Regions from separate parts of the Frankia sp. CeTa3Moorea genome, predicted to be linked through region 1. Evidence: predicted binding sites of a transcription regulator. Region 1 holds the regulator's gene; the other holds the start of a gene.
What was found. The regulator LexA, encoded in region 1, represses DNA repair genes until DNA is damaged. The targets are predictions, from matches to a motif close to CGAACNNNNGTTCG.
Positions count from the first base shown of each region.

Region 2: a site for LexA is predicted at 6,269-6,282, ahead of AC08OV_RS07730 (HNH endonuclease signature motif containing protein). Genes of this name have one in related genera too.

Region 1 covers NZ_CDXDOR010000036.1:12,461-30,622, forward strand. Annotated here, with positions in the region: gene AC08OV_RS09150 (SpoIIE family protein phosphatase) at 1-571, opposite strand, end outside; partial or broken gene AC08OV_RS09155 (GNAT family N-acetyltransferase) at 1,102-3,219, opposite strand; gene AC08OV_RS09160 (acetoin utilization protein AcuC) at 3,267-4,547, opposite strand; gene AC08OV_RS09165 (acetoacetate--CoA ligase) at 4,662-6,803, shown strand; gene AC08OV_RS09170 (sigma-70 family RNA polymerase sigma factor) at 7,002-8,270, opposite strand; gene AC08OV_RS09175 (amylo-alpha-1,6-glucosidase) at 8,858-10,195, shown strand; gene AC08OV_RS09180 (vitamin B12-dependent ribonucleotide reductase) at 10,272-14,165, opposite strand; gene nrdR (transcriptional regulator NrdR) at 14,488-15,033, opposite strand; gene AC08OV_RS09190 (LysM peptidoglycan-binding domain-containing protein) at 15,372-15,758, opposite strand; gene lexA (transcriptional repressor LexA) at 16,063-16,833, shown strand; gene hflX (GTPase HflX) at 16,899-18,162, opposite strand, start outside.
Region 2 covers NZ_CDXDOR010000027.1:34,764-44,406, reverse strand. Annotated here, with positions in the region: partial or broken gene AC08OV_RS07765 (UTRA domain-containing protein) at 1-392, shown strand, start outside; RNA gene ssrA (transfer-messenger RNA) at 900-1,273, opposite strand; gene AC08OV_RS07755 (VOC family protein) at 1,582-2,055, shown strand; gene AC08OV_RS07750 (YoaK family protein) at 2,163-2,873, shown strand; gene AC08OV_RS07745 (NAD(P)-dependent oxidoreductase) at 2,874-3,791, opposite strand; gene AC08OV_RS07740 (THUMP-like domain-containing protein) at 3,858-5,393, opposite strand; gene smpB (SsrA-binding protein SmpB) at 5,454-5,933, opposite strand; gene AC08OV_RS07730 (HNH endonuclease signature motif containing protein) at 6,536-7,885, shown strand; gene ftsX (permease-like cell division protein FtsX) at 7,870-8,742, opposite strand; gene ftsE (cell division ATP-binding protein FtsE) at 8,742-9,488, opposite strand.

The DNA of each region.
Region 1 (18,162 bases):
CCCGCGCCCGCTCCCCCTCGACCGCCCGCGTCCCGCTGGCGTCGATCGCGACGAACGCCACGCCCACCAGCCCGACCTGAGGGTCGTTCACCGGATACCAGCTGGCGAGCCACGTCTGCGGCGGTCCGGAACCATCGGTGGCGACCACGACCTCCAGGTCCACCACCGGCTCGCCGGTGCGCAGCACCCGTGCCAGCAGAGCGTCGAGTTCCTGGCCGGTGTCGCCGAGGAGCTCGGAGACGGTACGGCCGAGGTGCTCGTGGACCGGCCGGCGGTCGAACCGGGCGAGTGTGTCGTTCACCCGCAGGAACCGCCCGGCCCGGTCGAGCAGGGCGAGACCGGCCGGGGCCCACGCGAACAGCGCGTCCAGCATCACGAACGTGGCCACGGGGTCGGTTCCCGGGGCGTGTCCGGGCGGGGGAAAACCGGCCCGGCCCGGTCCCGGAAGCCCCGCCGGATCGGACCGGCGCATCCCTGGCGTATCCGGCGTGCGGCGCGGCTCGGTGCCGTCGATGACATCCCGTATGACCGGCTCGGCGGTCACGGCCGGAGCGGCCGGCCGGGCGACCATGGGCCAGCCCTCGGGTAGCTCGGGTAGCTCGGAGCCGGCTCCCCGGTCCTGACGGGGGCCGGTATCCGGGCCGGGAGCGTGCTTAGGGCCGGGGACCTGATTCGGGCCGGGATGCGCGCGTGGGCCGGGGTTGGTGTGTGGTCCAGGGCTGGTGTGTGGGCCGGCCGGCGGTCCCCCTTGGGACCGGGTGACCGGAGTCGGTCCCGGGGAGACATCCCCCTGGCCGGACGGAACAACGCCCGATGGCCGGGAGGCGGATCCCGGGGGGCTCACGGAGAAGCGCGCACCCGCGGGCCCCGCGCCCACTGGCCCCAGATCCACCGGCCCCAGATCCACCGGCCCCAGATCCACCGGCAGCGCCTCCGACAGCCCGACGTTCGCCGGCCGGTACATCGGCACGAGAGACGCCTGCCCAGGCATCCCCTCTACGGGGGTACCAGGCGTCCCGGCAGCTCCCGCAGAATCAGGGGAGAGCATCGGGAATGCGCCGGAAGCGGGCCAGACGGGCGGCTGCGCGGAGTGCGGCGACGTCATGGGAAACGATTGTGGACGGCGTGCGCATGTTGTGCTGAACCGCCCCGGGTAGTCGCCCCGTCCGGAGTCGGGCGGTTCGGTGTCCAGAACCGCCGAGGTCCGACGTCCGCGCGGGGCGCCGACGGCCCAGCGACGATCTCCACGGACAGCACGGTCACCCGCCCAGTCGACACGATCACTGGATCCAACGTGAGATGAACCACCTCCGGCACGTCGTCGGCGAGCCGGGCGATCCTGAGGACCAGGTCCTCCAGCGCGGCGATGTCGACCGGCGTCGAGCCGAGGTATCCCAGCAGCAGCGGCGCCGCCCGCACCGAACGCACGAGGCGCGCCGCGTCGACGTCGGTAAGGGGAAGGATGTGGTGTGCGCGGTCCCCCAGCAGCTCGGTCGCGGGGCCCGCGAGGCCGAACGAGACCAGGGGACCGTACCGGGGATGCTCCTCGGAACCGACGACCACCGGCACGCCGACCGGCGCCATCCGCTGGACGACAATCGGCACCTCCACCCCGAGCTGGGAGCGCAGCGACGCCCATGCCGCCCGCACGGCTGCCGCGTCGGGCAGGTCGAGACGCTGACCGCGCAGGTCCGGACGATGCCGGTAGGGTCGCGGCCGCGCCTTGAGCGCCACCGGATAGCCGCGCTGGCCCGCCGCCTCGACGGCCCGGCGCGGGGACGTCACCAGGACGGCCGGCTCCACCGTAACGCCGTAGCAGTCCAGCAGGGCGGTGGCCTGATCCTCCGGAAGGCGACCGGTGAGTCCGGCGACGAGCGAACGCGCCTCGTCTGCCCGCACCGCCGTCGTCGGCACGGTGCCGATCGGGCGTGCCCGCCACTGGGCGTAGCCCACCACCCGGCGCAGCGCGGCGAACTTGCGGGGATTACCGAAGGTCTCCAGATGCATAATCATCGCGTCGGTCCCGGGGTCCTCCTCCCAGTACTGGAGCAGGTCGTTACCGCTCACGTCGGCCCGGTCCCCGGCGGAGACGAAGACCGACAGACCGACCTCGCGCGCGGCCGCCGCCAGGATGGCCCGGCCGAACGGACCCGACTGGGAGTAGCAGCCGATGCGGCCGGCCGGGGGCATCCGGGGCACCATCGAGGCGTTCAACCCCGCCGCCGGATTCTGGATGCCCATGCTCGCCGGGCCGACCACCCGCATGCCATCCGCCCGGGCCTCGGCCACCAGGGCCGCGTCTGCGGCGGCGTCGCGCTGGTCGGTGAGGACGACCAGCCCCCAGACCCCGGCCCGCCCGCAGGCGGTGACGACGTCAGGCACCTGCGCGGGCGGCACTCACACCACGGCCAGGTCGACCGGACGCGGCACGTCCTCGATGCCGGCGTAGGCCTGGATCGACGCCACCGCGCCGCCGGCTGCGGCCGCGGCCGCGGCCGGGTTTACCGGCTAGACGGGGCCGTCGAAGCCGCCGGCGAGCAGGTGACGCAGGACCGCGTTGCCCACGGACCCGGCGGACCGCCCCGCACCGATGACGGCGATCGCGCGCGGATGCAGCAGCCGACCGATCGAGGCGGCCTCGGCATGGTGCTCCCGGGCCCGCATCACCCCGACCGACTTCTGGGTGGGGGTGATCTCGAAGGACAGCCGGACCGCGCCCGAGTCCCAGGTCCTCGAGACCGTGTAACCGGCATCGAGAAAGACCCGGATCATCTGCTGGTTCTCCCCGAGCACGTCGGCGTCGAAGCGGCGGATCCCGCGGTCCCAGGCCACGGCGGCAAGATGCTCCAGCAGCACCGAACCCAGCCCTCGTCCCTGCTGGGCGTCCTCCACCAGGAAGGCGACCTCCGCCTCGGTCGGCCGTGCGGCGGTGCTCTCCCAGTGGGAGACCGCGACCAGGTCGTCGCCGATCATTGCGACGATGGCGCCGCGCAGCCGCTGGTCGACGGTCGTCATCCGTTGGATGTCGGCGTCGCTCAGGGCACGGCGCACGGCGAAGAACCGGAAGTAGATCGACTGGGTCGACAGCCGGGTCCAGAAGGTCCGCAGCAGCGGGCCGTCCGTCGGCAGGATCGGGCGGATGTGGGCGGTGCCGCCGTCACTGAGGATGACGTCGGCCTCCCACTCGACCGGATAGACGACCGGAGGCTCGGTGCTCACGCGGCGCTCACCCGGTTCTCACGCAGTGCTCAGCTCTTACTCCGTGCTCAACGGTCGACGGTGGGGTCGAGGCCGTGCAACGGCAGCACCTGACGCCGGGTCGCCGCCACCGTCCGGTCCAACGGATCGTCGGGGTCTCCCTCGCCCGCGTCCCAGGGACGGTACCGGACACTCACCCCGTCCCCGAGCGCCCGGGGCATGGCGGCGGCGCCGAGGGACTTCTGCCCGGTCGCCGCCCGCACCCGTCCCGGCGCCGCGGACCGCCAGTCCTCCGGCAGGGCGCGGCCGGCATCCAGGGGCACGTGGCCGGCGATCGCCAGCAGCTGCGTCCAGGCCCGCGGCACGACCGTGTCCAGCGCGTACCCGCCACCGCCGCAGGCCAGCCAGCGCCCGTCGCAGACCTCGTGGGCCAGCGCGTGCAGCAGGTCGTAGGAGGCCCGTTGGCCGTCCACCGACAGCGCCAGATCGGCCAGCGGGTCGAAGGCGTGCGTGTCGCAGCCGTGCTGGGTCACCAGCACCTGCGGCCGGAAGGACCGCAGGAGCACCGGCACCACCCCGGAGAAGGCGCGCAGCCAGCCGGCATCGCCGGTGGCGGGGGGCAACGCCACGTTCACCGCGGTGCCCTCCGCGGCGGGAGCACCCACCTCGGTCGGGAATCCGGTGCCCGGGAAGAGGGTGCTCCCCGTCTGGTGCAGGGAGATGGTGAGCACCCGCGGATCGTCGTAGAACGCCGTCTGCACGCCGTCGCCGTGATGCACGTCCACGTCGACGTACGCCACTCTGGTGGCTCCGGCGGAGAGCAACCAGGCGATCGCAATCGCCGGGTCGTTGTAGATGCAGAATCCGCTCGCCATTCCCGGCATCGCGTGATGCAGCCCCCCGGCGATCGACACGGCGTGCCGCGGCGGCCCGCTCCACACCGCCCGTGCCGCCTCGACCGTGCCACCGGTGATGAGCGCGGCGGCCTCGTGCATCCGTTCGAAGATGGGGTTGTCGGCTGTGCCCAGGCCGAACAGGGCCGCGAACCTTGCCTGCGCCGGGTCGGGCGCGGCACGGACCGCGCTCAGGTAGACCGGATCGTGGATCAGGCCGATGAGGTCGTCGGAGGCGAGGGTCGGCCTGGAGATCCGGATGCCCGGTGCGTCGAGAACGCCGAGACTCATAGCGAGGTCCATGGTGAGCTCAAGCCGCACGGGATGCAGCGGATGCGCCGGCCCGAAGTCGTAGCCGGCCATGGCCGGATCCCAGGTCACGACCGTCGGCTCGGCCAGCGGCTCGGCCGGCGGGCGACCGTCGGCCCGCCGCTCGGAATCGCCCGGGACACTCATCTGTCGACCGTAGCCCGATCACGCTCCCGGAGGTAGCGGTGGTGTCGGTGACGAGGATCCGGAGCCGTCGATGAGGCACGTAGATCTGCCCGGAATGGCCTAGGGTCAGTGCCCGTGGCAGCAGACCGAGTGACACCGGACTATACGGCGAGGGAGGACGGGCGGCAGCCGGCCGGCCGTGGTGGTGGGCCGGTGGCTGCCGGCACGCCGCTGTGGGAACCGCCTCCCCGTCGGATCAGCCAGGCCGCGGTGACCAACTACCGCGCCTGGCTCGCTGCCGAGCGGGGGGTTGAGCTCGCCGACGACACGCGCCTGTGGGAGTGGTCGGTTACCGACCTGGACGCGTTCTGGGAGTCGATCTGGGATTTCTGCGCGGTCGAGGGGGACCGCGGCACCGGTCCGGCGCTCGCCGACGCGGCGATGCCCGGCGCGGTCTGGTTTCCCGGTGCCCGGGTAAACTACGCGGAGAACGCGCTCACCCGGCGCGGGCCAGCTCCGGCCGTCATCGCCGTACGCGAGGACGGTGCCACGGCCGTGGTGTCCTGGGACGAGCTGCGCCGGCAGGTGGCGAAGGCGGCGGCGGGACTGCGGAGCCTGGGTGTCGCCGAGGGTGATCGGGTCTGCGCCGTGCTGCCCAACACCGTCTACGCGATGGTGGGGATGCTGGCCGCCGCCAGCATCGGCGCGGTGTGGTCGTCATGCTCGCCGGAGCTCGGCCCGACGGCCCTGCGCGCGCGGTTCGGCCAGATCGACCCGAAGGTCCTGATCGGCGTTGACGGCTACAGCTTCCGCGGGAAGAGCTACGACACCCTCGCCGCCCTCGCCGCGCTCGCCGGCGACCTGCCGGGACTCGGGGCAAGCGTGATCGTGCCGTACCTGTGGCCGGACGCGCTCTCCCGGGCCCGGGCCGCGGGGCTACCGGGACTGCTCACCTGGGACGAGCTGATGGCTTCGGAGACCTCCGAGCCCGAGTTCACCCGGGTCGCCTTTGACGCGCCGCTGTGGATCCTCTACTCGTCCGGCACGACCGGCCCCCCCAAAGCGATCGTGCACGGCCACGGCGGCATCCTGCTGGAGCACCTGAAGTCGCTGGCGTTGCACCTCGATCTCGGTCCGGACGACCGGTTCTGCTGGTTCACCACGACCGGCTGGATGATGTGGAACTACCTGGTCTCCGGTTTGCTCGTCGGCGCGACCGTCGTGCTCTACGACGGAGCGCCCGGCTACCCGGCGCTCGGCACCCTGTTCGGTCTGACGGAGGCCCTGGAGCTCACGTGCCTGGGCACGTCCGCGGGCTACCTGCAGGCCTGCGAGGACGCCGGGCTGGTCCCGCGCGAGTTCGCCGATCTGTCCAGGCTGCGCACCGTCGGATCGACCGGATCGCCACTGTCCGCAGCCGGCTATGCCTGGGTGTACGAAGCGGTGAGCCCGACCGTGATGCTGTCGTCAATCAGCGGTGGCACCGACGTCTGCACGGCGCTGGTGGCAGGCCTGCCAACGATGCCGGTGCGGGCCGGGGAGATCGGATCGCGCGCGCTGGGCTGCGCGGTGCGCGTCTTCGACGAGGCCGGCGAGGAGGTCGTTGACGAGGTCGGTGAGCTCGTCGTGACCGCGCCGATGCCGTCCATGCCGCTGTGCTTCTGGGCCGACCCGGACGGCGGCCGGCTGCGGGAGAGCTACTTCTCCGTCTACCCCGGCGTCTGGCGCCACGGGGACTGGGCGAGGATCACGCCTACCGGTGCCGTCGTCATCCAGGGACGTTCGGACGCGACGTTGAACCGCGGCGGCGTCCGGATCGGCACCAGCGAGCTCTACAGCGTGGTCGAGCGGGCCCCCGGGATCGCAGACAGCCTCGCGGTCGACACCGCGGACGAGCGCGGGCACGGCGAGCTGCTCCTCTTCGTCGTCCTCACCGAGCCCGGCCTGACCGATGCGGTGGCCGCCCGGCTGCGCGAGGTTCTGCGCGCCGAACTCAGCCCACGCCACGTCCCCGACCGGATCATCGAGATCACCGAGATCCCTCGGACCCACACCGGCAAGAAGCTCGAGGTACCGGTGAAGCGCCTGCTCGCCGGAACCGCCCTGGACGAGGCCGTGAGCCTCGACTCGGTCGCCAACCCCGATGCCCTGCTGCCCTTCGCCGCCGCCTCGGCCCGGTCCCGGCGGTCGGCGCCGGAGCCGAGGACGGGAACCACGCTGGAACCCGGCACCGGATCCGGCGAGGAGGCCGAACCCGAGGCCGAACCCGGAGCCTGATACGGCAAAGCCGGATCTTCGCCCGGCAAAAACGAAGATCCGGCTTTCATCGATCACGCGATCATGGCGTGACCGCCATGATCGCGGTACTCCTGTCTTCCACCCCCGTGCACCTGTGCCGCACTGTGCACCTGTGCGGCACTGTGCACCCGTGCACGTGCCCCGCGGACCCGACCGGAGGTGCGTTCGCCCGATCGATCAGTCGAGGAACTCGCGCAGCCGACCGGCGACGGCGGGCTTGCGCAGCTCCCGAAGCGTGTCCCGCTCGATCTGACGGATGCGCTCACGGGTCAGGCCGAGCCGGTTGCCCACCTCGGCGAGGGTGTGCTGCTTGCCGTCGGCGAGACCGAAGCGCAGCCGCATCACCTCGCGCTCCCGCGGGCTCAGGCCACCGAGGACGTTATCGATCTCGTCCTGCATGGCGCCGTAGGAGGCGGCGTCCGCCGGGGAGGTCGCGTCGGAGTCCTCGATGAAGTCGCCGAGCACGGAGTCGCCGTCGTCGCCGACCGAGGTCTCCAGGCTGACGGTGTCCTGCGCATACCGGCGCAGCTCCACCACCTGCTCGATCGGCATGTCCAGCTCGAGGGCGAGCTCCTCGTCGGTCGGCTCACGGCCGAGCGTGGAGACGAGCTGGCGCTGCAACCGGGTAATCTTGTTGATCTGCTCGACCACGTGGACCGGGATGCGGATCGTCCGCGCCTGGTCGGCGAGCGCCCGGCCGATGGCCTGGCGGATCCACCAGGTTGCATAGGTCGAGAACTTGTAGCCCTTGGCGTAGTCGAACTTCTCCACCGCGCGGATAAGGCCGAGGTTGCCCTCCTGGACCAGGTCCAGCAAGGTCATCCCGCGACCGCTGTACTTCTTGGCGACGGAGACCACCAGCCGCAGGTTCGCCGAGACGAGCTGCTGCTTGGCGGCATGGCCGTCCTTGACGAGCAGACCGAGGTCACGACAAAGGTCGGCGGGCAGGTCGGGGACGCTCTCGAGCTTGTACTCGGCGAACAGGCCCGCCTCGACCCGCTTGGAGAGTTCGACCTCCTGGGCGGCGTTGAGCAGCGGCACCTTGCCGATCTCGCGCAGGTACATGCGTACGAGGTCGGCGGTACCCGCGTGTTCGGCGGTGGACCGGCTGGCGGCGGTGGCGTCATCGCTCGCATCCTCCTCGTCGAGGAGTTCGACGCCAGCGGCGTTGATGCGCGCGATGAGAACGGGCAACAGTTCGATACCGAGGTCCGCGGACTCGAGCGCGTCACGCAGCTCGGAGCGGCTGATCTCGCCGGCCTCGCGACCACGGGCGATGACCTCGGCCACCGCGCCCGCGTCGAGCTCGTCGGTATCGTCGGGAACAGCGGCCAGCGAACGGCTGGGAGCGGTGCGGACAGGAGGAGCGGCCCGACGGGCGCGCCGCGGGCTGCGCGGGCGGTTGTCATCGGTGCGCTCGGCAAATTCCAGAGCAGGCAGCGTCATCAGTGGCAAATCCGATGGTCGGTGCGGGTGGGTCGTCTCGTTCTGTGCACGTGGGAGGTAACGAACGAAGACGCGGAACCATTCCCCGTGCAGGCACACCCGGACATCAGCGATCGCCGGGCCTACCAAGCAGTGTAGACCCTAGCCCTCGAGACGCTGCACTCGCTGCCGCGAAGACTACCTGGCAGATTCCGCCCTGTGGCGCGAACCGCGAACTCTCCTGAGCTTCTCCAGTGGCCGCGCACCCTGCGGATCAGGCCAGCGACAACCATAAGCAACAGGTACATTACTCATCGTAGAAGTTTTTTGTGTTCTGCCATCCGTGCCATATTTTCCGACGATCACCGGTCGGTGCTAACCCGTAACGGTAGTCGGCAAGCCGACACCCGCGACCCGGCCCCGGGCTCTCCACCGAGACGGAACGACCGGCGGGCCGACGCGGGCGCCGCCGACGCCGCCCCGGTGCCCACCCACGCCACCCGGTGCCGCCCCCACGCCGAGGCACTCGAGAACGGCGATTCCGTTAGGCGGGCCACACCCGACGGGCCCTGCCTCTGTGCACAGCGTGTAACCGCTACTCTCACACGATGTCCGTCCCCAGCCTTCCCGCAGACCTGGCGGCACTACGGGAAACCGCGATCGACGTGCTACGAGACAACGACCTCGGCGACATCACCCGGCCCTCCCCGACGCTCTACCCGCACCAGTGGCTCTGGGACAGCTGCTTCATCGCGATCGGACTGCGCCATCTCGACCCGGGACGGGCCGCCAAGGAGGTCCTCTCGCTGCTGCGAGGCCAGTGGCCAAACGGCATGATCCCCCACGTGATCTTCGCGGAGACCTCGGACTTCTATCACGCCGGTCCGCAGCGCTGGCGCTGCGACCGGGTGACCACAACGGCCGGCGGAGTGCAGAGCACGGGGGTCACCCAGCCGCCGATGATCGCCGAAGCCGCCGTCCGGATCGCCGCCATGATGACGCCATCCGCCCGCGACGCCTTCTACCGCGCGTTGCTCCCCGGCCTGCTGCGCTTCCATACGTGGCTCTACCTCGAACGCGACCCCGACGACGACGGTCTCGTCACACTGGTCCACTCCTGGGAGTCGGGGATGGACAACACGCCGGCCTGGATGGAGATCACCAGACCGGCGGCTCCGCTGGGGGTGCGGGCACTGCGCCGGATCAACGGCGGCGACGCCATGGACGCGCTGCGGCGCGATTCCAAGGAGGTCCCCCCCGACGAGCGGCTCACCTCGGGAGACCTGTTCACGCTCTACCGGATCGTGCGTGAGCTGCGGCGGGCGCACTACAACTTCCGCGAGATCCGCCGGACCATCGTCCCCCTCGTCCAGGACGTCGCCTTCAACGCGATCCTCATCCGGGCCAACGAGCACCTCACCGCCATCGCCGCCGAGATCGGCCAGACCATCCCCGCCCGGTTGCGGCGGTCCATGCACAGGACGCGCGAGGCGATCGAGCGGCTCCACACCGACGGCACTTACTACAGCCGCGACTTCCGGACGGGAACGCTGCTGCGCCACGAGACGATCTCGGGGTTCCTGCCGCTCTATGCCGGGGTCGTGCCCGAGGACCGGGTCGACGAGATGGTCAAGACGCTCACCTCACCGCGCTACTGGTCTCGGTTCGGCATCGCGAGCGTGCCGCTCGACGACCCGGGCTTCCTTCCCCGGTGTTACTGGCAGGGTCCCGTCTGGGTCAACATGAACTGGCTGATCGCCGACGGGCTGGAGCGTTACGGCCGGCTCGACGCCGCGGAGAACCTGCGCCAGAACACGATCGACATGATCGCCTCGTCCGGGGCGATGTTCGAGTACTACTCACCCCTCGACGGTTCCGGCGCGGGCAGCAACCGGTTCTCCTGGACCGCGGCGCTCCTGGTCGACCTCCTCGCCGCCGAGCGCTGAGCCACACCGCCGAGCGCTGTCTCGGACCGGGCACCCGGTCGGACCGGGCACCCGGTCGGACCGGCCGCTGCGACGCCTAGCTGCAGCCGCTGGTCGAACCGCACTGCTCGCAGACGTAGCAGCTACCGGCTGGCCGCATGGTCACCCCGCAGGTGAAGCAGAGCGGAGCATCGACCACGGTCTGCGCGACGAGCGACTCACCGGGCGGTGCCAGCCGCAACTCCCGTGCCACGTACGCCGGGCCGTTCCCCACCGCCGGACCGGGCGGGACGCCCGGGTCACCCCGATCGGCGACGGAAGCCGAGGATCCGGTCACCGCGGCCCCCTGGGATCCGGCCGGGTCGTCGATCCCGGCGGGCTGCGCCGGTCCCGCGCCGGCCGCCACGGCCGGCGCGGGACCGTAGTGACCCGCGACCCGACGGGCCCGGTCGGCCGCGGTCGAGATGCCGAGTTCGGCCCGCTGATCGGCGTCGAGATAGTCGAGCGCGAGGCGACGGAACAGATAATCCATGATCGACTGGGCGATCCGCACGTCCGGGTCGTCGGTCATCCCGGCCGGCTCGAACCGCATGTTGATGAACTTGCTGACGTACGCCTCCAGCGGCACGCCGTACTGCAGGCCGATCGAGATGGCGATCGCGAACGCGTCCATCACGCCCGCCAGGGTGGACCCCTGCTTCGACATCTTGATGAAGACCTCACCGAGGCCGTCGTCCGGGTAGGAGCCGGCGGTCAGATAACCCTCGGCCCCACCGACGGAGAAGGACACCGTCCGCGACGGGCGGGTCTTCGGCAGCCGGCGGCGCACCGGCCGGTACTCGACCTCCACCGGGGCGGTCCCGGCGGAGCCGGCGGTCCCGGCGGAGCCGGCGGAGCCGGCGGTCCCGGCGGAGCCGGCGGTCCCGGCGGAGCCGGCGGTCCCGGCCCCGTCTCCCGTGCCAGCTGGGGTGGCGGCCAGCTCGGCGGCCTGCTTCGCCCCCTTGACGTCGGTCAGCGGCTGGCCGACCTTGCAGTTGTCCCGGTAGATGGCGAGGGCCTTCAGACCCAGCCGCCACCCTTCCAGGTAGATCTGCTCGACGTCGGCGACCGTGGCGGTCGAGGGCATGTTCACCGTCTTCGAGATCGCGCCGGAGAGGAACGGCTGTACCGCGGCCATCATGCGGACATGGCCCATCGGGGAGATCGCGCGGTCCCCGATGGCGCAGTCGAACACCTCGTAGTGCTCTGGACGCAGGCCGGGAGCGTCGATGACGTGCCCGTGCTCGGCGATGTACTCGACAATCGCCTCGATGGTCTCCTCGGGGTAACCAAGCGCCTGCAGGGCCGCCGGGACCGTCTGGTTCACGATCTTCATGCTGGCGCCGCCGACCAGCTTCTTCATCTTCACCAGGGCGAGGTCCGGCTCGATGCCGGTGGTGTCGCAGTCCATCGCCAGACCGATCGTGCCCGTCGGGGCGAGCAGGCTGGCCTGCGCGTTGCGCCATCCGTGCTTCTCACCGACGGTCTGCGCCCGGGCCCATTCCCGGGACGCGGCGGCGAGGACCCGGGAGTCCTCGGCGTGCACGCTGCGCACCGCGTCGTTCGCGGCGGCATGCTTGCGCATCACCCGCCGGTGCGCGCCCGCGTTGCGGGCGAAGCCGTCGTAGGCGCCGACGATCCCGGCGAGCTCGGCGGAGCGCCGGTAGGCGGTGGCCGTCATCAGCGAGGTGATCGATGCGGCCAGCGCCCGGCCGCCGTCCGAGTCGTAGGCCCGGGCGCTGGCCATCAGCAGGGCACCGAGGTTGGCGTAGCCGATGCCGAGCTGTCGGTAGGCCCGGCTGACCCTGGTGATCTCCGGCGTCGGGAAGTCGGCGAAGCAGATCGAGATGTCCATCGCGGTGATGATCAGCTCGACCGCCGCGACGAACGCCTCGGCGTCGAAGCTGCGGTCCGGGCGCAGGAACTTCAGCAGGTTCAGCGAGGCCAGGTTGCAGCTGGAGTTGTCCAGGTGCACGTACTCGCTGCACGGGTTGGAGGCGCTGATCCGGCCGCTCTCGGGGCAGGTATGCCAGTCGTTGATCGTTCCGTCGTACTGGATGCCGGGATCGGCGCAGGCCCACGCGGCCTCGGCGATCGTGTGGAACAGCCCGCGGGCGTCCACCGTCTCCAGGACGCGGCCGTCGAGGCGGGCCCGCAGGTCGAAGCCGCCGCCGTCGACGACCGCCCGCATGAACTCGTCGGTCACCCGGACGGAGTTGTTGGCGTTCTGGTACTGCACGGAGGCGATGTCGCGGCCGCCGAGATCCATGTCGAAGCCCGCGTCCCGCAACGCCCGGATCTTGTCTTCTTCCCGGGCCTTCGTCTCCACGAACTCGACGATGTCGGGATGATCGACGTCGAGCACGACCATCTTCGCCGCCCGCCGGGTCGCGCCACCCGACTTGATCGTACCCGCCGAGGCGTCGGCGCCGCGCATGAAGCTCACCGGCCCGGACGCGGTGCCCCCGGAGGACAGCAGCTCCTTCGAGGACCGGATGCGGGACAGGTTGAGCCCGGCCCCGGAACCCCCCTTGAAGATCAGCCCCTCTTCCCGGTACCAGTTCAGGATCGACTCCATGGTGTCGTCCACGGAGAGGATGAAGCAGTTGTGCACACGTAGGCCGGCGGAGAGGTACTCGCCGCTGTCGGTCTGGATGTCGTAGACCGGCATCGGCCCGCGTGGCTCAATGCGCTCGATCTGCAACCGCTTCACCGGCTCCGCGGCCCGGCCGGGCTGATCGAACGACGCCTCCAGCTTCGCGGCCTTCACCGGGTCGAGGAAGCCGATCTCGTCCGCGAATGTCCGCCGGTCACCGGCGTTCTGAATGCCCAGGCTCCAGAGGTCGTGGCGGTCGGGTCGCGGATCCGCCTCGCGGCGTACCCGCGCGAAGATGCCGAACCGGGCGAGCAGGCCCTGCACCCCGCGAATGAGGCCCTCGCTGATCATGTCCAGCCCGATCAGCGTCGAGCGCTCCCGGCGGGACACGTAGCCATCGGCCTGGAACAGGCTGCGCAGATAGGCCGCGACAACGGGCAGCGGAGCGTCATACAGCCAGGTCGGCACAGTCATCGCCTCGATGGTCAGCGAGGCGTTCGTACCGGCGTACCGACCAACAAAACCGTCCGCCTGCAGCCGGCCCGCGAGCGCCGCCTCGGCGATCTCCCGTGAGGTGATCTCACCCTCGCCAGGGGCGATGGTGCGATGCCACTCGAGGGTGTCCCCGGCCCGCAGCGTGCCGGCGGGAACAAAGGCCCCGGCACCCGCGGAGGTGCTCCGCCACACCAGATGATCGGCGGTGACGTCGAGCGCGTGACCGGCCTTCGTCCAGATCCGCAGGACGTCCTTGACGCCGTTGGACTTGGTCGCGATCACCTGGGTCAGACCGTGCGCGTCGAAGACCTTCGTCCCCACCGCGTCCTCCTCCACCAGGGCGCCGATGGGAACCAGACCGGACGGCGTGCTGACGAGGGCATCATAGGGCTGGCACGCCGAGACCTGCTGCGGCGCGGGGGTTCCCACGTTGAACCAGACCGGCGAGTTGAAGCTGAAGACCTGGTGGAGCAGCATCCAGGCCAGTTCGTGCTCGAAGATCTCGGCGTCGGTGCCCGAGGCGAAGTAGCCGTGCTCGCGGCCGGCCGCGCCGTAGGCGTGCACGACCCGGTCGATCAACTGCCGCAGCGACCACTCCCGCCCCGGCGTGCCGGGCGCCCCGCGGAAGTACTTGCTGGTAACGATGTTGGAGGCGTTCACCGACCAGAACTGCGGGAACTCCACTCCCCGCTGCTCGAAGTTGACCGAGCCGTCCCGCCAGTTGGTCATGACGACGTCCCGGGACTCCCAGGTGACCTCGTCGTACGGGTGGACGCCGGCGGTGGTGCGTGACCGCTGGATCTTCAACCCACTCGCTTTCGCCGCTGACCTGCTCGGCTTCGTGCCGCGGCTGTCGGTCATGACGCTCCTCGTCTTCACTCGTCAGCTTCAACCTTCAACAATGTGTTGTGGGCATCCCCGCCCCGGGCCGCCGCCAGCGGACGTCGGGACGGTGCGGGGCCGGGCCTCGGCGCACGGCGGTGCCCGCGGGGACGAGCACGCGCACGGCGAACACGCATGACGAACGGCACCAGCCAGGTCGAGCCGGGCCGCAGGTGTGCCGTCCGGGAGGTCCGCGGTCCTCGCACGGCCGCGACGCGGGATGTCACCCATCGCCGGCGGGACCGGGCCGGCACGACGAACCAGGGCGATGTAGGACGCTTCCGGCCGGGTGGTCCCGGCCCTACCTGCTATGTACCTGCTGGGTGCCGGTCACCGGCGAGGCATCGACGGCGCCGCGCGGGACCGGTCGAGCTGGTCCATCCCGCGTGGTGGGAGGTCCGGCGGCCTCGGAGCGCAACGCGACGATCGCGGATTCGAAGTCGGTCAACGACTCGAAGGCCAGATACACCGAGGCGAAGCGGAGATAAGCCACCTCGTCGAGCTCACGGAGCGGACCGAGGATCGCCCGGCCGATCGCCTCCGCGGGCACCTCCGCCGACCCCGACGAGCGGACGGCATCCTCTACCCGCTGCGCCAGAAGCGCGAGATCATCATCCCGCACCGGCCGGCCCTGGCAGGCCTTGCGGACACCGGCGATGACCTTGGCCCGGCTGAACGGCTCGGCCGCCCCGCTGCGCTTGCGAACCTGAAGGGACGCCTCCTCCATCGTAGTGAACCGGCGACCGCAGGACAGGCAGGACCGCCTGCGGCGGATCGCCGAACCCTCCTCGGCCTCCCGACTGTCGACGACGCGACTGTCCGGATGCCGGCAGAACGGGCACCGCACGCGCTACGCCTCCTTCGCCCGCGCCGGAGCCGACCGCCCCGGACCGGGGACGACGGGACACCGTTGAGGACCCGGCATCCACGCCGGACGGACCACCTTGTGGATGGACCGCCAGCTCCCCGTGGAAGACCTGTGGAACAACCTGTGGGTGACTTACACCCCGGTAAGCACCAGATGTTGTGTCCAAGGTAGCGCACGGCCCCAGAGATGGGGACAGCACCCCCGTATGGTCCGTGTGGTCCGCACCGCACGCGGCACCGCACGTGGACGAAAGACGACGGTGCGCGAGCCCCCGCGCCGAGACACTCGTGGACCCGGGAAGCCGGGGAAGCCGGGCGTCAGGGAAGGAGTAACGACTGGCCCGGGGTGATCAGTGGCGACCGCAGGTGGTTCAGCCGCATCAGCCGGTCCACCACGACCCGGGTGTCGGCGCTCTCGTCGAGCGCCACCGCCACCGCCCACAGCGTCTCCCCCGGCACGACCAGATGGCGCCGCGGCGCCTCCGCGGCATCCGGCCCGGCGATCGACACCCCAGGCATGATCATGATTGCCACCGCCACGACAACCGCCACGACAATCGATACCACCACCACCCGACCCCGCCGGGTCAGCCGGAGCGGCGGGGGTGCGGGCGGGCGACCCGGCGGGTATCCCGCCGGCCGGCGACCCGCCCGGTCCCTGGCCGTCGACAGGTCGACGACCCGCGCCCTGTGTGCGGATCCCATGGCACCCTCCCGTTCCGACGACACCGAACGCCGAAGATCGAACCTTCGTTCGATCGAACGCGTGGTCGATTGTCGCATCGGGAACCGGAAACCGCCAGGAACACGCTCGAACAGACGTTTGAGATTCTGCGACCCGCCGGTTACCGTCGAGTCGATCGGGTGTGAACCGGGCGGTTTCCCTCGGTCACGGACGGCGGCGAGTCGGTGGGTGACGGCTTCCGGAGCGGGACGGTCCGCCGTGCGGCCACCGGCCGGCCGGTGGCCGCACGGCGGAAGAAAAACGCGACGAGGAGAGCGGTAAGCGATGACTAGCCAAGGCAGGGGTACGCGCCGGGGCGGAACCCGCGGCAACGTGCGAGCCTTTCCCGAAGGCCCCGCGGACGCGGGCCTGACCCCCCGGCAGCGCAAGGTGCTGGAGGTCATCCGGGCCGCGGTGGAGCGGCGCGGATATCCGCCCAGCGTGCGGGAGATCGGTGAGGCGGTCGGCCTCACCAGCACCAGTAGTGTGGCTCACCAGCTCAAGGTGCTCGAGGAGAAGGGCTACCTGCGGCGGGACCCGAACCGCCCGAGAGCGATGGAGGTGCTGACCGTCGAGCACCCCCGGCGACGCGCGGATGTGGGCGCGGGCGCGACGACGGTGGCGGGCACGATTCCCATCGTCGGTGAGGCGGCGCCGGGCACCACCGAAGGAAGCAAGTCGGACGCGGCCTACGTGCCGGTGCTGGGCCGGATCGCCGCCGGTGGCCCGATCCTGGCCGAGCAGGCGGTCGAGGACGTCTTCCCGCTACCCAGGGAGATCGTCGGCGAGGGCACTCTGTTCCTGCTCCGGGTCGTCGGCGACTCGATGATCAACGCGGCGATCTGCGACGGTGACTGGGTGGTCGTCCGCCAGCAGCCGGTCGCGGACAACGGGGAGATCGTCGCCGCAATGATCGACGGGGAGGCGACGGTCAAGCGTCTGCGGGTTCGGGCCGGCAAGATCTGGCTACATCCGGAGAACCCGGCCTTCGCCGACATCCCCGGTGAGGATGCGACCATCCTCGGCCGGATCGTGGCTGTGCTCCGCAGGGTTTGATGTGGATCGGCCGGCCGCCCGTCGGGCGGCCGGCCGGGTTGCCTCGCGTCTGATCGCTCCTGGGCTCAGGCCCGGTAGGCGTGCAGCTCCGCCGCGAGTCCCGAGGAAACCCGGGCGGACAGCCGGGTACCGGTCTCAGTGTGCTCCATCGTGAGCACCTCGCCGTTCGCGTGCACCCGGGAGACCAAGTCGCCCCGGGTGTAGGGCACGAGCACGCGCATCTCCACGTCGGGATGCGGCACCCGGGCACAGAGCGCGTCGACCAGCGCGGCCAGCCCCTCGCCCGTGCGTGCCGAGACGAACACGGCGTCCGGGGCGAGCTGGCGCAGCCCCGCGACGACCGTCGGCTCCACGGCGTCCACCTTGTTGACGACGATCAGCTCGGGAACGCCGCCCGCGTCGATGTCGTTGAGAACCTCGCGCACGGCGGAGATCTGCGCGGCCGGATCCGGCGATGATCCGTCCACAACGTGCAGGATGAGATCGGCATCGGCGACCTCTTCCAGCGTCGAGCGGAACGCCTCGACGATCTGATGCGGCAGATGCCGGACGAATCCGACGGTGTCGGTCAGGGTGAAGGCCCGGCCGTCCGGCAGGGTCGCCCGCCGCACGGTCGGATCGAGGGTGGCGAACAGCGCGTCCTCGACCAGGACACCCGCGCCGGTCAGCCGGTTGAGCAGCGACGACTTACCGGCGTTGGTGTAACCGGCGATCGCCACGCTGGGGACCTCGCCCCGCCGCCGGGCGGAACGCTTGGTCTCCCGCACGGTCGTCATCGCGGCGAGCTCGCGGCGCAACCGCGCCATCCTGGCCCGCAGCCGCCGACGATCGGTCTCGATCTTCGTCTCACCGGGACCGCGGGTACCGATGGGCGCCCGGCCGCCGCCACTGGCCGCGGCCCGCGACATCGACTCACCCCACCCACGCAGCCGGGGCAGCATGTACTGCAACTGCGCGAGCTCGACCTGGGCCTTGCCCTCGCGAGAGGTCGCGTGCTGGGCGAAGATGTCCAGGATGAGGGCCGTCCGGTCGATGACCTTTACTTTGACGACCTCCTCCAGCTGCCGCAGCTGACCCGGGGTGAGCTCGCCATCGCAGACCACCGTGTCCGCGCCGGTCGCCGCGACGACCTCGGCGAGCTCGCGGGCCTTGCCCGAACCGACGTAAGTCGCGGCATCCGGCCGGTCGCGACGCTGCACGAGCGCGTCGAGCACCACCGAACCGGCGGTCGTGGCGAGCGCCGCGAGCTCCGCCATGGAGCTCTCGGCCGACCGCGGGGAACCCGACGTCCATACGCCGATGAGGACGACACGCTCCAGCCGCAGCTGC
Region 2 (9,643 bases), on a different contig from region 1:
CGACGGCCACCCCGTCCAGATCGCCGACTCCTACCTCCCCGCCACGCTCGCCCGCGGCACCATCCTCGAAGCCACCTCCACCGGCCCCGGAGGCATCTACGACCGGCTCGAACACGACCTCGGCCACGGCCCCCCTCACCTGGCGCCCCCGGATCGGCGCCGCCGCGGCCACCCCCGGCCAGGCCCGCGACCTCGGCGTCTCCCGCGGCACCCCGCTGCTCGTCCTCACCCGCATCTCGATCAGCGGCACCACCGGACGCCCCGTCGAAGCCACGATCACCTACCTCGACGGACACCGCTTCGAGACCACCGGCCAGCCGATCACCCGCGACGACACCGCCGCCTGGCCCATCACACCCGCCACCGCGGAAAACCGGCCAGCCGCCCTTTGACCTGTGTACACATGCCGGGCCGTCGCGGGCGAAAGCGTCAGCTGCGAGTGGCCAGCATCTGATCGTCGACACTCTTTCGCACCCGGGCGGGCAGAGCGGCTGCCGCAGCCAGCGGACCGCCCTGCCCGATGCCCCCTGGCGAGGCGGTCGTCGGCGTCATCGGTGCTATCTGCCGACGTGCTCAGGCACGTTGCCGGGAGCTTGCCCGAACGCCAGCGACGCCGCCGCTGGCCGCCACACACGATGGCCGCGTGACACGGGCGGTTCACCGAGGGCATGCAGAGATCTTTGTGGCGCATCGCGCAACAGACGCTCCGGCGACGCGGAGGTCTGCGACGCCGCTGCCGACCAATCCCCGAAACTACGTTCCGCAGCCAAGGTCCGCCGGTACGTTCGGGGAATCGAACCAAACGATCAATGCCCTGACCTGGATATCCTCCACTCGATCAACGATCTAATCTCATAGAGTTCATCTATTTACCCAGGTCAGGGCATTGTCACTCCAAGTGGTGGAGGTGGCGGGAATCGAACCCGCGTCCTCCGGCCCCGACACAGGGCTTCTCCGGGCGCATCCTGCTACTTGTTTCTCAGCCCCGTCGGACACGCAGGCAAGCCGACGTAGGCTCAGTCGCTGTTTGATGTCCCGACCGACCCCGCGACCGGGTCAGCCGGTGATCCTCCTAGCGACGTCAGATTCTGGGCCGGAGGCTCTCCCAGACTGACGACTACCTAGTCCCTCTTAAGCGGCGAGCGCGTAAGTGGGGGTAGTGGGCTGCGTCTTGTTGGCAGCTGTTGTTCTGAACGGATCGTTAACGAGATAACCGCTCATCCTCGGCCCGCTTCCCCTGCCTCGACGTCCGGAGTCGAAGCCGGTCACCCCCAAGTTCGGATCAGTTACGGCGTTTTAGCATACCGCACGACGCGGGCGCCAGCACCAGCCGACAGACGCTCCTGCCAACCCGGCCCATCGCGCGCGTCACTGCATCCAACGCTCGGACGCCAGCTCCATGTTCCCACGTCGGGCACCCCGCGTACCAACGGGTTTCCGATGCGGCGGGTCGTGGCGGGCCGTGGCGGGCGGGCGTCACGGCGGCCGGGCCCCGTGGGCATGCCGTCGCGGGCAACGCCGTTGTACGGAGTTGTTGTATGGATAACGGCTACCAGACGACCAGCGCCTCGGGAGATCACCGTGAAGATCAAGGAACTGGGACATCTCGTCCTCTACGTCCGGGACATCGGGCGTTCCAGCGCCTTCTACCGGGACGTACTCGGCTGGCGGCAGATCTTTCCCGACCCGGCGGGCGCGGACGGCAACCCACTGCGGGCCCCCGCCGCCGCGTTCTCCTCCGGACGCACCCACCACGAGCTGCTCCTCATCGAGGTCGGCGAGGACGCGGCGGCCATACCCCAGGGCCGGCGGGTGGGGTTGTACCACTTCGGACTGAAGGTTGGCGACAGCGATGACGAACTGCGCGCGGTGCTCGCCCGTCTGCACGACGCGGATGTGACCATCGTCGGCGCGTCGGATCACACGGTCACCCACAGCTTGTACATCCTCGACCCAGATGGCAACGAGATCGAGCTCTACATCGACGTTCCCGGGGTCGACTGGCGGAGCACTCCCGCGCTCGCCGCGGCTCCGGTCCGTCCGTTGCGCCTCTGATCTGATCTGATCAGATCAGATCAGATCAGATCAGAGGCGCCGAGATCAGAGGCGCCGGGAGTTCCCGCCTCCCGCCGTACCGGCCGTCACTCGGTGAAACTGTGCCCATGCGGCCGTCCCCCGACCAGCGTCGACGGCTGCCGGCGCTGCTGGTGGCGTTGGCGATCCTCACCGGTCTCGTCGACGCGGTCAGTTTTCTCGGACTCGGCCGGGTATTCGTGGCCAACATGACCGGAAACGTCGTCCTGCTGGCCTTTGCGCTGGCCGGGGCCCCGGGCCTGTCCGCCGACCTGTCGGCGCTGGCCCTGGCCGGGTTCCTGGCCGGAGCCGTCATCACCGGACGGATCGGCACGGTGACCATAATCGGCGGTCGTCGCTTCTCGTGGCTGATCATCGCGATGGCCGCGCAGACCGGGCTGATGGCCGGCGCGCTGATCGCCGCGCTGGTCACCCAGGGACTCGGCACGGAACCCGAGATCCCTGAGATCCCCGAGGCCCGGCCCTATACCGTCATCCTCCCGCTGGCCCTCGCGATGGGCCTGCAGCACGCGACGGCTCGGCGGATAGCCGTTCCGGACATCCCGACGAACGTGCTGACCAGCACGTTGACCGGGATCATCATCGACTCCCGGCTCGGTGGGGGAATGGGCCGCGGTGGGGCGCGGCGGTTCGCCGGCCCCGTCGCCATGTTCGCCGGAGCCCTGATCGGGGGCCTGTGCCTGCTCCATCTCGGCCGGATCGTCCCGCTCGTCGTGGCGACCGGTACCGTCACCGGCTGCCTGATCGCCACAGTGACCGGCACCGTTGTGGCTCCATGATCAGGAAGCCGGGGAGACTTCGCCACCCGCGCCACCCGCGCCGCCCGGCCTGGTCGCACGGCGCCGCTGCCGGATGACGACCGTCGTGTCGAGACCACCCTCGCCGTCCGCCTGGGCAGCGGCGAGATCCCGCTCGGCCAGCTCGATCATCGGCAGCGGGATACCACGCCGACCCGCCTCGGCAAGGCAGATCCGCAGATCCTTGCGCATCCAGTCGACCGCAAACCCGAAATCGAACTCGTCGCGCACCATGGTCTGACCACGATTCGCCAGGTACCACGAGTTGGCGGCGCCGCCGGCCACGGCGGAAAGCACCAGATCGGTGTCCAGACCGGCGGCAATAGCGAAGTTGATGGCCTCGGCCGCCCCTTCGACGGCTCCCGCCACCAGAATCTGATTGACCATCTTGGTGAGTTGTCCGCTACCGACCGGCCCGACCCTCGTGATAGTCGCGCCGTAGGCGGCGAGCACCGGCCTGGCCCGCTCGATCGTCTCAGGATCCCCACCGCACATGATGCTCAGCCGGCCGGCCACGGCACCTGCCTCCCCGCCGGAGACCGGGGCGTCGACGAAACCGACGCCGACCTCGGCGGTGCGCGCTGCGATCTCCTCCGCGAGTTCCGCGGAGGTCGTCGTGTGATCGACGATGATCGCACCGGGCCGAAGCGCTCCCAGCATCCCGTCGGTACCGAGAACGACCTCGCGGACGTCGTCATCGGCACCGACGCAGAGGCAGACGACGTCGACCTCAGTCGCCGCGGCGGCGGGCGACGGCGCGATCCGGCCGGAATGTTCCTCGGCCCAGCGTGCCGCGGTCGCGGCCGTGCGGTTGAACACGGTGGTGGAGAACCCGGCCCGAACCAGGTGACCGGCCATGGGAAATCCCATCGTGCCCAGTCCGACGAAGGCAACACGCATGAACGTCACTCCTGTTTCGCCCCCGATGGCGTCCACCGGGATCGGTCGGTCATGAGGATCGGTCGCTCATGAGGATCGGTCAGTCGCCACCGCCCCGACATCCGATGCCGGGGTGCAGACGAAGGCCCAGGGAGCTCCACGCAGCCTCGTCATCACCACGGTGACAGCCGGTCCACCGGGAATCAGATCACGACGGCGGGGTAGCAACCGGCGGCGGATCTCCTCGACGTCGCCGGCGAGGCCGCGTCGCCGGACGTCCAGCGACCCGATCTCACGAGACCGCAACAGGTCCGCGATCCGGCGCACGTCGAAGGGCAGCTCGGCCTCGATGCGCAGCAGGCGGGAGAAGGGGGTCGTCACTGCCTCGTCGGAGGTCAGGAAGGCGATCATTGGATCAATCTGCCAGGCTCCGAGGCGCCGCCCGAGCTCGCCGACCAGGCCCGCCCGAGTGACCGCCGGGCTCGGATCGTGGAGGAACCGGCCCGGAGCCGCTACCCGATCGGCGACCTCGCCGACCCGACCCGCCGGTCCCGCCGGTCCCGCCGGACCCGTATCCGCCGGGAGGACTGGATCCGGGGTCCCGGTGAGGCTCGCCGGCGCTCCCCCGGCCCGCAGGGAGGCCGAGCCGCCCGGCCCGGGCAGCACAGTGGCGCGACGCGAGGCGGTCGCGAGGGCCGGTGAGAACAGCACGGCCTCCTTGAGATCCCGTCCGTCGGCCACGAACTCGATCTCCCAGCCGGGGGGAACCAGCTCCGTCGCCAGCCCTGGCGCGGCCTTCACCGCGACAGCCGCAACCTTGTCGGCAAGCCCGAAGCACCAGGCCAGCGGCGGCTCGCTCGCCCGCGACGCCAACCGACGGTCGCCGGCACGCCGGGCCGGATCGACGAACACGGCGTCGCATCCGGAGAGGTCCACCTCCCGCACGTCGGACAGGCGCGTCTCGAGGCATCCCGTCGGCACGGCCGATCCCGTGAGCGGAACGGCCGTGGACGGAACGGCCGTGGACGGAAGGGTCGTGGACGGAAGGGTCGTGGACGGAAGGGTCGAAGGCGGCGCGGTCGTGCCCTCGGCCGCGTGGACGGCGGCGTTGAGCGCGGCCATCCGCAGATGAACCGGATCCCGGTCGACGAGCATGATCTCCCGGCCCCGGGCGAGGGCCAGCGCGTCCCCGCCGATCCCCGTGCACAGGTCGGCGAGCCGGCCTAGGCCGGTGAACCGCGCGGCCCGATGCTCGGCCGCCGCCTGCGAGGACGCCTGTTCCAACCCGGCTCGGGTGAAGAACATCCGATCGGCCCGGGCAAACTTGACCATCGCGCGCCGCCTCAGCTCCGCCTGAGTGAACGCGGAGGCGAGGAGCGCGGGGGACACGCCCTCGGCGCGCAGGCGGGCACCGACAGCCAGTTCCCGGGCCGCGCCTCCACCAGCACGCTCATCCTCGGCAAATGCCGCGACCGCCGCCGCCAGCACCGCCTCACCCTGTGCGCTCAGCAGGGCCTCGAGCTGCGCCAGCCGGTCGCCGTCGGAGGCGGTCACGGCGACTCGGATGGTGCCGGAACCGGCGAATCCGCGGCACGACGACGAAATAACGACGACGGGAACCATGACAGGAACGTCGACAGGAACATCGGCGGCCCCACGGACGGTGTCATGGACGGCTGGCTATCAAAGGTAGCGCCCCTTGGCTCGGCGGCCCATCGCCCGGCCGATCTCCCGGGCCGCGTCCCGCTCCGCGATCGCGTGCCGTTTGTCGTACGACTTGCGGCCACGCGCCAGCGCAATCTCGATCTTCGCCCGCCCGTCCTTCCAGTAGAGCGAGAGCGGGACCAGCGTGAGCCCACCCTCCTGGGTCTTACCGACCAGTTTTTCGATCTCCGCCCGATGCAGCAGCATCTTGCGCTTGCGGCGGGGGGCGTGGTTCGTCCAGGTCCCCTCGGTGTACTCGGGGATGTGCACGTTGTGCAGCCAGATCTCACCATCGCTGATCTGGGCGAACCCGTCGACGAGCGAGGCCCGCCCGGCCCGCAGCGCCTTCACCTCAGTGCCACGGAGCACCAGCCCAGCCTCGTAGGTGTCGAGGATGTCGTAGTCATGCCGGGCGCGCTTGTTCTGCGCGATCAGTCTGCGCCCCGTCTCCCTCGGCACTGTCCTGTCCCTCTTCCCACACCGTTCGCGAAATCTTCTCCGAACCTACGTCCTGCCTCCCGCGTCGGTGACACGCCCGGCTCCACCGCGAGGACACTCATGGTATCGATCATGTGAGCGCCATCGTCGGTCGCCGGCGTGGCCCGGGTGACGTCGCCGAGCGCTCCGTAGGGCGACGAGCGCCGTCAGCGCGCCCCGCGGAGGAGCCGCCACGGCGGCGACTTGGGCGTTCAACACCTTCCACCTCCTTGCTCGGCTGTCGAGCTTGCCCGGCCGTCGAGACGATGGACTTGACGACGCTGGACTTGATGAACGGTGCCAGCGAGTACTATACTCGAACACATGTTCGATGATCGGAGTGTTCGGGCAAATCGGCGGCGGTTCCTGCCAGCAGATCCAACCGTTCCCTCCAAGTGCCCATGACAGGCGGCATGATGCATCCAGCGACCAGACCCGGTTCATCGCTTCGGCCCGGCTCACAGTCCAGTCCGGGTAAGCCCAGTTCGGACGAGTCCAGCCCGCGCGAGGAAGCAGAGGCCCTGGGCCCCCGCGACACCGGGGTCGACGACAGTGGTTCTCTTTCCCGTCGCCTGGACTCATCGATGGTTTATGGTCGTCGTGTAGCTGAATTCGACGCGGACGGATGTCTCCGAGCGGATGTGGCGATCGGTCGGGAGATCGCGCGCTGGGAGGCGGCACGGCTGCTCGTGAGAGCGAGGTTCGCGCAGCTACGGCCGCCCACGGAAGAGGATGAGAGCGGGGCTGCCAGGGGATTTCACGAGTTCGCGGGAGACGAACTGGCTGCCGAGCTGAGAATATCATCAGCGTCGGGAAACCAGCAGTTGGGTTTCGCGGTTGGCGTCGTCCGCCGCATGCCGGCCGCGCTGACTGCTCTTGAACATGGTGAGCTGGATTCCCAGCGGCTGGCCGTGCTGGAACGACTGACGGCCAACCTGTCGGACAGCCAAGCCGCGGACGTGGCGGAGACGGTTCTGCGCCGGGGTGGGCGGCCAAGCCACGCAGCGTTCGCGGCCGCCGTGCGACGGCGTGTGGTGGTGGTAGACCCTCAGGGCGCGGAGCAGCGTCGCCGCAGGGCGGCGAAGGCGCGTCAGGTGACGGTGCGGGCCGAGCCGGATGGTACGGGCCGCGTCTCGGCATCGCTTCCGGCAGACCGCATGCTCGCGGCGTTTCGACGGGTGGACCTTCTGGCGAGGAGAGCAGGCGGTGCGCAGGACGGTCGCGGGCTCGACCAGCGTCGGGCCGACGTTTTCTACGACCTGCTGATGGGGCAGAATCGTGACCGTGTCAGTATCGAGACGCAGGTGGTCGTATCGGCTTCCTGTCTGCTGGGTATGTCGGAACAGCCGGCGGAACTTCCCGGTTATGGCCCGATACCGGACGGCCTCGTTCGCGAGATGGCCGAGAACCCCCGGTGCACATGGCGGCGGATACTGATGGATCCGCCGGAAGGACGAGTCCTGGAGGTCAGCCGGCGTCGATTTCCCTCAGCCGCCCTGGCTCGTCATGTTCGAACTCGAAACCCTACATGTGTCTTTCCGGGATGTGAGAAGCCTTCCATTCACTGCGATCTTGATCATCGCAGGTCGCATCGTCGAGGTGGCCAGACGAGCGAGCGGAACCTCGGGCCAAAATTCCGGAGGCATCACCGGCTGAAACACGCGGATGAAAAGCGGCCCAGGCGTGGCGCCGAGGAAGGTGCTACGAGAAGACAGGGGCGGCCGGATACATCATCTCCCGATCAATCCACGCAGAAGGGATGGTCCGTGTGCCAGCCCAGGCCTGGACATTTCATCTGGACGAGCCCGGAGGGACGCCAATATGAGGTTTCACCCGAAGATTATCTCAAGGAAGTATTCCTCGAGGATGATGTCCAGTTCGAGTCGAAGCGGACCGGGGCCGAGCGACGGATGACGCCTCAGACCCGTAGATGACGGCGGAGCGCCACCGAAGCCATCGCGGCGGCGGCGAGCACACCGACCCCCAGCACGACGGCCGCGGTCTCCCAGACCGCCGACCAACCGAACAGGGGGAACATCGTCTGCTTCGCGAACCGGCCGTCCACCAGGTAGATCTTGGCCAGCGCGAGCACGCCCGTGGCGAACAGCCCGCCAACCAGCCCCACCGCCGCGATCTCCAAGACGAACGGGGCCCGGATTGTTCCGTTGGACGCACCGACCATCTTCATGATCGAAGTCTCCCGCTGCCGAGCATGCGCCGAGATCCGGATCATCGTGTAGATGAGGGCGAAGGACGCCAAGGCCTGCACGGCGGCGAGGGCGAAGGCGCCCGCTGTGAAGGCGTCGAGGAACCGGTACAACGGGTCAAGCAGGCCGCGCTGGTCGCGCACAGCTTCCACCCCGTCGAGGCCGGTGTAGGTGACGACGATGTCGCGGGCCGCTCGCGGATCGGTGAGCGTAAGTCGTAGCGCCGCGGGCAGGTCGTCGGGTCCGACACCGGCGAGGACGTCGGGCGATCCACGGAAGTCCCGGCGGAAACGGTCGTACACCTGCTGTTTGCTTTCGTACCGCACGTCGACGACCAGTGGATCCGCCGCGATCTCGGCCTCGAGGGCAGACCGCTCGCCCGGGGTGATGCCATCGGAGAGATCAACGACGACCTCGATCTGGTCGAGCAGGAAGCTGTCGATGGTGTGCACCTGCGCCCGCAGGAGCAGGCCCGACCCCAGCAACGCCAGGCAGATCGCGACAGTGATGATCATAGCGCAGGTCATCGCCAGGTTGCGACGCAGGCCCGTCCACAGCAGCGACGCCAGCAGACCCGGTCGCATCAGCGGACCCGGTCGGCCGGCACCCGGGGCCCGGGCCGGGGAATCATCGGCACCACCAGATCATCCTGGTTGTAACGCCCGCGAGCCTCGTCCCGGATCAGCGCGCCGTCGCTCAGCTCGAGCACCCGGCGGCGCATCGCGTCGACGAGCGACGCGTTGTGGGTGGCCATCACGACGGTGGTGCCGGCCTGATGAACAGTGTCGAGCAGGTTCACGATCTCGATGCTGGTGTTCGGATCGAGGTTGCCGGTCGGCTCGTCGGCCAGCAGTACCCGAGGACGGCCGACGAACGCCCGGGCGATTGCGACCCGCTGCTGTTCGCCTCCGGAGAGTTCATCGGGATACCGGTCCGCCTTCTCCGCGAGGCCGACCAGGTCGAGTGCCTCCGGCACGACGCTGCGCACGACATGCCGAGGACGGCCGACCACGTCGAGGGCGAACGCGATGTTCGCCGCCACGGTCCGATTCGGTAGCAGGCGAAAGTCCTGGAAGACGCAGCCGACCAGCCGGCGCAGCTGGGGCACCCCGCGGTCCGGCATCCGCGCGACGTCACGGCCGGCCACCAGCACCCGGCCGGACGTCGCCCGTTCCTCCCGCAGCAGCAATCGCAGCAATGTGGTCTTACCCGATCCGGACGACCCCACGAGGAAGACGAACTCACCGGCACCGATCTCCGCGGTGACATCGATCAGCGCCGGCCGGCCGCCGTTCGGGTACCGCTTGCTCACGGAACTCAAAACGATCATTGCGCCTTCCCGCACTCCCATGACTTTCAGTAGCCGCATGGTAGGGCGTGACGAAGGTCGGGGGCCGCAGGTTAACACCCGACCGGAATCTCCGAGAACAGCCCCGGGCGGGTCACCGCTCGCCCGGTCGACCTTTGACGGAGCGGCACGCCACC